Regions from separate parts of the Curtobacterium sp. Csp1 genome, predicted to be linked through region 3. Evidence: riboswitches for the same ligand, from Rfam matches in the RefSeq annotation. Region 3 holds a riboswitch; each other region holds the start of a gene.

Region 1 (3,268 bases), 1.8 Mb from region 3:
TGGACCAGTTCGAAGAAGGCTGCGAGCCGGTCGACCTCGTAGAACTCCCGCGCCAGGGCGGCCGCGAGGTCGAAGCGGAACCCGTCCACGTGCATCTCCGTCACCCAGTACCGCAGCGAGTCCATGATCAGCTGCAGCGAGTGCGGGTGACCCACGTTGAGCGAGTTGCCGGTGCCCGTGGTGTCCATGTAGTACCGCTTGTCGTCCTCGACCAGGCGGTAGTAGGCGGCGTTGTCGATACCGCGGAACGACAGCGTCGGCCCGAGGTGGTTGCCCTCGGCGGTGTGGTTGTAGACGACGTCGAGCACGACCTCGATCCCCGCACGGTGCAGCTCGCGCACCATCGCCTTGAACTCCTGCACCTGCTGCCCGCGGTCGCCGGACGACGAGTAGTGCGAGTGCGGCGCGAAGAACCCGATGGTGTTGTAGCCCCAGTAGTTCGACAGCCCCTTCTCCTGCAGGGTGGAGTCGTTCACGAACTGGTGCACCGGCATGAGCTCGAGGGTGGTGACGCCCAGACGCTTCAGGTGCTCGATGACCGCCGGGTGCGCGACGCCGGCGTAGGTGCCCCGTTGTTCTTCGGGGACGTCGGGGTGTGTCTCGGTGAGGCCCTTGACGTGGGCCTCGTAGATGACGGTCTCGCCGTACGGGATGCCCGGCGACCGGTCGCCCTGCCAGTCGAAGAAGGGGTTGATGACGACCCCCTTCATCATGTGGGGCGCCGAGTCCTGGTCGTCGGTCGAGTCCGGGTCGCCGAACGTGTACGAGAACAGCGCCTGGTCCCAGTCGATGTCGCCACTGGTCGCCTTGGCGTAGGGGTCGAGGAGCAGCTTGTTCGGGTTGCCGCGCAGTCCGCTCGCCGGGTCGTACGGGGCGTGCACGCGGAAGCCGTACTCCTGCCCCGGTGCCACGTTGGGCAGGTACGCGTGCCAGACGTGCGCGTCGACCTCGACCAGGTCGACGCACTCCTCGTTCCCAGCGTCGTCGAAGAGGCACAGTTCCACGCGGTCGGCGACCTCGCTGAACAGGGCGAAGTTCGTGCCGCTGCCGTCGTAGGTCGCCCCGAGGGGGTACGGACTGCCGGGCCAGGTGTGCAAACGGTCCTCCAGGTGTGGGTGCCGCCAACGTATCGGCGCGGCCCCTCCGCGTCCGCAGACAAGCCCCAGCAGTGGACGAGGGTGACTCCGCGCGTCGCTGTGGAGGAGTGGCCGAGTAGCCTCGCGCGCATGGCCAACATCGTGAGTCAGATCGCAGACAAGGTGCGCCCGATCGGCGTCTCCACCAACTACGGCGAGCCGGTCGAGGTCGGCGACCAGACCCTCATCCCGGTGTCGCTGGGCTGGTTCGGCTTCGGCGGCGGCGGGGACGGCGACGACAACGGCGGCGGGGGTGGCGGCGGCGTGTCGATCCCCGTCGGCGCCTACGTGCGCCGTCCCGGACAGGACCTGCAGTTCGAGCCGAACCTCATCTCGCTGCTCGCGGTCAGCATCCCGACCATCTGGGTGACCGGCAAGGCGCTCGCCAAGGTGGTCCGCGCACTCAAGAAATGACCACAGGACGGACGGGAGGATCGTGGCGACGCCGCCACGGTCCTCCCGTCCGTCATCTGGTCGTCACCCGTCTAGACTGCTGCCACACACACGGGAGTCCGGGACCACCGGGCTGAGAGGGAGCGAACGGCGCTCCGACCGTCGAACCTGATCCGGGTCATGCCGGCGCAGGGAGGAGTCAGCACCATGCCTGCAACCATGCAGTCCACCGTCCCGTCCACCACCCTCCGGCGGTCGCTCCGCTGGCGCGTGGTCGACATCGTCGTCGCCAGCGTCCTCGCGGTCGCGATCGGCGTCGTCTTCAAGCTCTGGGAGTTCGGCTACGAGCCGCTCAGTGCGGGAGCCGCCCTCGTCCTGCCGGGATCGCAGTCGCTGTTCGGCGGCGTCTGGCTGCTCGCCGGGCCGATCGTCGCGATCGTCGTGCGGAAGCCCGGAGCCGCCCTGTACGCCGAGATGGTCGCCGCCTCGGTCGAGGCGCTGCTCGGCACGCAGTGGGGGTGGCTGACGCTCGAGGCCGGCCTCGTGCAGGGCCTCGGCGCCGAGCTCGTCCTCGCGCTGTTCCTGTACCGCGTGTACCGGCTGCCGGTCGTCGTCCTCGCGGGGGCGGCCGCCGGGCTCGCGCTCGGCATCAACGACACCGTCCTGTGGTACCCGGGGCTCGACGTCGGGTTCAAGGCCGTCTACGTCGTGTGCGCCGTGGTCTCCGGCGCCGTCATCGCGGGTGCCGGGTCCTGGGCCATCGTCCGGGCGCTCGCCGCGACCGGAGTCCTGTCGCAGTTCGCGGTCGGCCGGGAGCACGCCAAGCGCACGACCCGCAGCGCGGCGTGACGGCCGTGTCCGCCGGTCGCGCGGACGCAGCGCCCGCGACCGAGGTCCCGGCGAGCACCGGCCCGGCCGGCATCGTCTTCCGTGACTGGGGGTGGCGCTACGCCGCCCGCGACGAGTGGGCGATCCGCGGAGTCGACCTCGCGGTGCGCCCGGGGGAGCGGGTCGCCGTCGTCGGACCGTCCGGCGCGGGCAAGTCGACGCTGCTGCGGGCCGTCGCCGCGGTGCTGCCCGACGAGCCGGACCCCGAGGACGACACCGCCGCGGCCGTCCAAGGCGCGGTGCTCGTCGACGATGCCGCACCGGGGACGGTCCGCGGGCGGGTCGGCCTCGTCATGCAGGACCCCGAGGCGCACACCGTGATGTCGCGCGTCGGGGACGACGTCGCGTTCGGTTGCGAGAACACCGGCGTGCCGCGGGACGAGACCTGGCGGCGCGTCCGGTCGGCGCTCGACCTGGTCGGCCTTGACCTGCCGCTCGACCGGTCCACGACCGCGCTGTCCGGCGGGCAGCGGCAGCGGCTCGCACTCGCGGGCGTGCTCGCCATGCGTCCCGGCGCGCTCGTGCTCGACGAGCCGTGCGCGAACCTCGACCCGGACGGCGTACGTCAGGTGCACGACGCCGTGCGCGCGGTCCTCGACGAGACCGGTGCGACGCTGCTCGTCGTCGAGCACCGGATCGGCACCTGGCTCGACCTGGTCGACCGGCTCGTGCTGCTCGCTCCCGCCGGCGGGGTCGTCGCGGACGGCACGCCGACCGAGGTCCTCGCCGCGCACGGTCCGGCGCTCGCGGCGGCGGGCGTGTGGGTGCCCGGGTCGGAGCCCGCACGGGGCTCGGCTCGGCAGGCGGTCCCCGGGGAGGACCGCGCGCACGCTCGGGCGCTGCTCGACGCT
Region 2 (3,268 bases), 620 kb from region 3:
GCGTCGGCCGGGCTGTCGGTCATGGCCTCCCGACGCTACCGGACGATCCGTCGGAGACCGCCGCGTGCGGGCTGCACGCTGCCTGGGCGCGGTCCGTCCGTCAGAGCGCGGTGACCGCCTGGTGGATCGCGTCCGCGTTCGCCTCGATGTACGCCACGTCGGCCCGGTAGAGCTCGGCGTGGCCGTGTTCCAGGTCGCTGATGAACTTCGGGTTGCCGGCGGCGGCCTCGGTCTCCATGGTCGTCACGAGGGCGACGAGCGAGGCGGTCATCGTCTCGACGAGCACCCCGCGGGACCGGTCGTCGAGCTCGTAGGCGCGGCAGAACTCCGCGGCCCGCTCGAGTCGCTCGTCCAGGGTCGGCGCCGTGCTGCCCTCGACCTGCCCGGTGGTGAACGGGGCGAACCGGTACACCGCGCTCGCGACGTCCCACACCCGCGGACCGGGGTGCGCGGTGTCGAAGTCGATGAGCCCGACCGCCGCGATGCCGTCGTAGACGCAGTTGTACGGCGCGAAGTCGCCGTGCACGATCGTCTCGACCGGCAGGCGTTCGGCCTGCGACCACACGTCCGTCGCGCTGCGCGGGTACGTGGCCGCGGCGTCGTGGTACTGCCGGAGCAGGCGCGCGGAGGTGACGAGGGCCGCCTCGCCCGCGATCTCGGCGCTCCACGGGTAGTTGCCCGCGACGCCGGGCACGAAGGTGACCGTCTCGAGCGCGTCGCCGAGGGCGATGGGCTCGGGCGCCGCGACGAAGCCCTGCTCGTGCAGGTGCGTGAGCAGCTGGTGCACCGTCGGCGTCCAGGGCCCGGCTGGGCGGTGGACGCGGTCGTCGGCTCTCGTGACACGCTCCATCGTGACCTCCTGTCGGCACGTCCCCGTCGACGTGGGCGCCAGCGTATCGGCACGGAGCCCCCTCCGTCACGGTTCGGTCACGATGCGCGTCGCAGGGCGACCCCGGAACCGGAGCCCGGCGACACCGGAACCGGAGCCCGGCGGTCGCTCAGCCCTGCTCGCGGAACCAGCCGGGACCGCGGGCCTCGGCCCCGAGCGCCCCGACGCGTTCACGCAGCTCACGGTCCGCCGTGACGACCACGACGGGCGCGTCGCCGGCATCGACCGCGGCCGCCGTCGCCGCGACCACGGCGTCGTCCCCGGACCCCTCCGCGCGCACCACGTTCACGTCCGTACCGACGTCGTCCGCACCGCGCGCGGCACCCTCGAGCACCACGGTCCAGCGCGGCCACCACCGGTCGAAGCCGAGCCCGAGGGCGTCGGCGGGCAGCCCGGCCGCGGCGAGCGCCGACACGGACGCCAGCAGTCGCGACGCGGCACCGGCGCGGTCCTTCCACCAGCCGTCGGGCACGCTGCCGACGACGTTCGCGGCGTCGACGACGACGTGCGGGGTGGTCGTGATGGCGTCGCGGAGCGCCGGCCACGAGGCGCCGAAGCCCGGGTGCAGCGGCAGGTCGAGGACCTGGTCGAGCGGGATCCAGGACAGCGCGAGGCTCTCGCGGTCCGCGATCACCGGGTCGAACGGCCGGGAGGCGCGGCCCACCACGGTCGTGTAGGTCCAGAACCCGAGGTCGAGGACGGCCGTGTGGCGCAGGTCGACACCGTCCTCGGGTACCCCGGCCTCTTCCGCGGACTCGCGGAGCGCGCCGGTGACGGCGTCCTCGCCCTGGTGCCGGGCGCCGCCGGGGATGCCCCAGGTGCCGCCGTGGTGGCTCCACTCGACGCGGTGCTGCAGGAGCACGCGGCCGTGGCCGTCGTCGACGAGCAGACCGGCGGCGCCGAAGCGGCCCCACGCCTGAGTCCCGTCGGGTCCGACCGCCCACGCGTCGCCGGGGTCACGCGGACCGGGCGGGGGTCCGGGAGGCGTCGGATCTGGCACCCGTCAACCCTGGCACACGGGCCCCCTCGATGACTGCGGACGGCTCGTGTACCGTGTGCCCCGAGACACGGGGTGCCGCCACCGGGCGGCTGAGATCACACCCGTCGAACCTGCTCGAGCTCGTACTCGCGAAGGGATCGTCCATGGAGAACGCTGCGCCCTCCCCTGCCTGGGCCCACCGCACCGCCGACCTGCTGGAGGCCGTCCGGGCCCGCTCGCCGCTCGTGCAGTGCATCACGAACACCGTCGTGCAGAACGTCACGGCCAACGTCCTGCTGGCCCTCGGTGCCTCGGCCGCGATGGTCGACGTCACGACCGAGGCCGGTCCGTTCGCCCGGGTCGCCGACGCCCTGCTGGTGAACACCGGCACCCCGCACGCCGAGCCGCGTGCCGCGTCCGTCGAAGCCACGACGGCCGCCGTCGAGGCGGGCACCCCGTGGGTCCTCGACCCGGTCGCCGTCGGCTCGCTCCCGGTGCGCACCGCGCTGGCGCGCGAGCTCCTGGCCATGCGCCCCGCGGTCCTGCGCGGCAACGCCTCCGAGGTCCTCGCCGTGCTCGGCGCGAGCGCCGGTGGGCGCGGGGTGGACAGCACGGTCGGCCCCGACGACGCGCGTGCGGCGGCCGTCGGAGCATCGGACGGGAGGATCGTGGGCGCGCTCGCCGTGTCCGGTGCGGTCGACCTCGTGGTCGCGCCCGGCACCGGCGTGGTGCGGGTGGCGAACGGGACGGAGCTCCTGACGCGGATCACGGGCGGTGGGTGCGCGCTCGGTGCGGTCGTCGCGGCCTTCACGGCGGTGGCCCCGGACGACCCCGGGGCCGCGGCCGTCGCGGCGACGGCGGTGCACACGATCGCCGCCGAACTCGCGGCGGCGGACGCCTGCGGTCCGGGGACGTTCCAGCCGCTGTTCCTGGACCGGCTGGCGTCCCTCACCCCGGAGGACGTCGTCCGCACCGCCCGGATCACCGCCGAACCGAGCACGACCGCCCCGCAGGGGGTCGGCGCGTGACCGCGGACGTGGGTGTCTACCTGGTGACCGACCCTGTGCTGTGCGACCGGCACGGCCTCGGCGTGCTCGCGGTCGTCCGTGCGGCCGTGCAGGGCCGCGTGCGGATCGTGCAGGTCCGCGACAAGACGGCGTCGGCCCGGGACCTGCTCGCCCTGACCGCGGCGGTCGCGGACGCGGTGGGCGACCGTGCGACGGTCGTGGTGGACGACCGGCTCGACGTTGCCCTGGCGGCGCGGAACGCCGGGCACGCCGTCGCCGGGGTGCACCTCGGCCAGTCGGACGTCCCGGTGACCGCGGCGCGTGCCCTGCTCGGCGTGGATGCCCACGTCGGGCTGACCGCGAACACGCCGGAGCACCTGGCGGCCGTCGAGC
Region 3 (3,268 bases):
CTGCCGACCCGGTGCCCCCGGCCGCGCGCCGTCGCGAGTCCCCGAGCGTCGAGCAGCGCCCGAGCGTGCGCGCGGTCCTCCCCGGGGACCGCCTGCCGAGCCGAGCCCCGTGCGGGCTCCGACCCGGGCACCCACACGCCCGCCGCCGCGAGCGCCGGACCGTGCGCGGCGAGGACCTCGGTCGGCGTGCCGTCCGCGACGACCCCGCCGGCGGGAGCGAGCAGCACGAGCCGGTCGACCAGGTCGAGCCAGGTGCCGATCCGGTGCTCGACGACGAGCAGCGTCGCACCGGTCTCGTCGAGGACCGCGCGCACGGCGTCGTGCACCTGACGTACGCCGTCCGGGTCGAGGTTCGCGCACGGCTCGTCGAGCACGAGCGCGCCGGGACGCATCGTGGACCGGTCGAGCGGCAGGTCAAGGCCGACCAGGTCGAGCGCCGACCGGACGCGCCGCCAGGTCTCGTCCCGCGGCACGCCGGTGTTCTCGCAACCGAACGCGACGTCGTCCCCGACGCGCGACATCACGGTGTGCGCCTCGGGGTCCTGCATGACGAGGCCGACCCGCCCGCGGACCGTCCCCGGTGCGGCATCGTCGACGAGCACCGCGCCTTGGACGGCCGCGGCGGTGTCGTCCTCGGGGTCCGGCTCGTCGGGCAGCACCGCGGCGACGGCCCGCAGCAGCGTCGACTTGCCCGCGCCGGACGGTCCGACGACGGCGACCCGCTCCCCCGGGCGCACCGCGAGGTCGACTCCGCGGATCGCCCACTCGTCGCGGGCGGCGTAGCGCCACCCCCAGTCACGGAAGACGATGCCGGCCGGGCCGGTGCTCGCCGGGACCTCGGTCGCGGGCGCTGCGTCCGCGCGACCGGCGGACACGGCCGTCACGCCGCGCTGCGGGTCGTGCGCTTGGCGTGCTCCCGGCCGACCGCGAACTGCGACAGGACTCCGGTCGCGGCGAGCGCCCGGACGATGGCCCAGGACCCGGCACCCGCGATGACGGCGCCGGAGACCACGGCGCACACGACGTAGACGGCCTTGAACCCGACGTCGAGCCCCGGGTGACGACGACCGGCAGCCGGTACACGCGGTACAGGAACAGCGCGAGGACGAGCTCGGCGCCGAGGCCCTGCACGAGGCCGGCCTCGAGCGTCAGCCACCCCCACTGCGTGCCGAGCAGCGCCTCGACCGAGGCGGCGACCATCTCGGCGTACAGGGCGGCTCCGGGCTTCCGCACGACGATCGCGACGATCGGCCCGGCGAGCAGCCAGACGCCGCCGAACAGCGACTGCGATCCCGGCAGGACGAGGGCGGCTCCCGCACTGAGCGGCTCGTAGCCGAACTCCCAGAGCTTGAAGACGACGCCGATCGCGACCGCGAGGACGCTGGCGACGACGATGTCGACCACGCGCCAGCGGAGCGACCGCCGGAGGGTGGTGGACGGGACGGTGGACTGCATGGTTGCAGGCATGGTGCTGACTCCTCCCTGCGCCGGCATGACCCGGATCAGGTTCGACGGTCGGAGCGCCGTTCGCTCCCTCTCAGCCCGGTGGTCCCGGACTCCCGTGTGTGTGGCAGCAGTCTAGACGGGTGACGACCAGATGACGGACGGGAGGACCGTGGCGGCGTCGCCACGATCCTCCCGTCCGTCCTGTGGTCATTTCTTGAGTGCGCGGACCACCTTGGCGAGCGCCTTGCCGGTCACCCAGATGGTCGGGATGCTGACCGCGAGCAGCGAGATGGCCGACGGGGATCGACACGCCGCCGCCACCCCCGCCGCCGTTGTCGTCGCCGTCCCCGCCGCCGCCGAAGCCGAACCAGCCCAGCGACACCGGGATGAGGGTCTGGTCGCCGACCTCGACCGGCTCGCCGTAGTTGGTGGAGACGCCGATCGGGCGCACCTTGTCTGCGATCTGACTCACGATGTTGGCCATGCGCGCGAGGCTACTCGGCCACTCCTCCACAGCGACGCGCGGAGTCACCCTCGTCCACTGCTGGGGCTTGTCTGCGGACGCGGAGGGGCCGCGCCGATACGTTGGCGGCACCCACACCTGGAGGACCGTTTGCACACCTGGCCCGGCAGTCCGTACCCCCTCGGGGCGACCTACGACGGCAGCGGCACGAACTTCGCCCTGTTCAGCGAGGTCGCCGACCGCGTGGAACTGTGCCTCTTCGACGACGCTGGGAACGAGGAGTGCGTCGACCTGGTCGAGGTCGACGCGCACGTCTGGCACGCGTACCTGCCCAACGTGGCACCGGGGCAGGAGTACGGCTTCCGCGTGCACGCCCCGTACGACCCGGCGAGCGGACTGCGCGGCAACCCGAACAAGCTGCTCCTCGACCCCTACGCCAAGGCGACCAGTGGCGACATCGACTGGGACCAGGCGCTGTTCTCGTACACGTTCGGCGACCCGGACTCGACCGACGACCAGGACTCGGCGCCCCACATGATGAAGGGGGTCGTCATCAACCCCTTCTTCGACTGGCAGGGCGACCGGTCGCCGGGCATCCCGTACGGCGAGACCGTCATCTACGAGGCCCACGTCAAGGGCCTCACCGAGACACACCCCGACGTCCCCGAAGAACAACGGGGCACCTACGCCGGCGTCGCGCACCCGGCGGTCATCGAGCACCTGAAGCGTCTGGGCGTCACCACCCTCGAGCTCATGCCGGTGCACCAGTTCGTGAACGACTCCACCCTGCAGGAGAAGGGGCTGTCGAACTACTGGGGCTACAACACCATCGGGTTCTTCGCGCCGCACTCGCACTACTCGTCGTCCGGCGACCGCGGGCAGCAGGTGCAGGAGTTCAAGGCGATGGTGCGCGAGCTGCACCGTGCGGGGATCGAGGTCGTGCTCGACGTCGTCTACAACCACACCGCCGAGGGCAACCACCTCGGGCCGACGCTGTCGTTCCGCGGTATCGACAACGCCGCCTACTACCGCCTGGTCGAGGACGACAAGCGGTACTACATGGACACCACGGGCACCGGCAACTCGCTCAACGTGGGTCACCCGCACTCGCTGCAGCTGATCATGGACTCGCTGCGGTACTGGGTGACGGAGATGCACGTGGACGGGTTCCGCTTCGACCTCGCGGCCGCCCTGGCGCGGGAGTTCTACGAGGTCGACCGGCTCGCAGCCTTCTTCGAACTGGTCCAGCAGGACCCGATCGTGTCGCAGGTCAAGCTCATCGCGGAACCGTGGGACGTCGGTCCCGGCGGCTACCAGGTCGGCACACCGTGCGCGACTTCTGGCGCGGTGAGCCGTCGA

What was found. A riboswitch is a leader RNA that binds a small molecule or an ion and turns the genes downstream of it on or off. The one in region 3 is predicted to bind thiamine pyrophosphate.
Region 1: another riboswitch for thiamine pyrophosphate. It lies ahead of HUN58_RS07020 (ECF transporter S component); the one in region 3 lies ahead of HUN58_RS18285 (ECF transporter S component).
Region 2: another riboswitch for thiamine pyrophosphate. It lies ahead of thiM (hydroxyethylthiazole kinase); the one in region 3 lies ahead of HUN58_RS18285 (ECF transporter S component).

The regions. Positions count from the first base shown of each region.
Region 1 is NZ_CP054594.1:1,444,942-1,448,209, reverse strand. It holds gene glgX (glycogen debranching protein GlgX) at 1-1,097, opposite strand, end outside; gene HUN58_RS07025 (hypothetical protein) at 1,227-1,550, shown strand; TPP riboswitch at 1,631-1,742, shown strand; gene HUN58_RS07020 (ECF transporter S component) at 1,737-2,378, shown strand; gene HUN58_RS07015 (ATP-binding cassette domain-containing protein) at 2,375-3,268, shown strand, end outside.
Region 2 is NZ_CP054594.1:3,185,876-3,189,143, reverse strand. It holds gene HUN58_RS15375 (DnaJ domain-containing protein) at 1-23, opposite strand, end outside; gene HUN58_RS15370 (aminoglycoside phosphotransferase family protein) at 101-850, opposite strand; gene HUN58_RS15365 (NUDIX domain-containing protein) at 999-1,889, opposite strand; TPP riboswitch at 1,948-2,044, shown strand; gene thiM (hydroxyethylthiazole kinase) at 2,033-2,896, shown strand; gene thiE (thiamine phosphate synthase) at 2,893-3,268, shown strand, end outside.
Region 3 is NZ_CP054594.1:3,802,801-3,806,068, forward strand. It holds gene HUN58_RS18280 (ATP-binding cassette domain-containing protein) at 1-884, opposite strand, end outside; gene HUN58_RS18285 (ECF transporter S component) at 796-1,467, opposite strand; TPP riboswitch at 1,462-1,573, opposite strand; gene HUN58_RS18290 (hypothetical protein) at 1,538-1,930, opposite strand; partial or broken gene glgX (glycogen debranching protein GlgX) at 2,060-3,268, shown strand, end outside.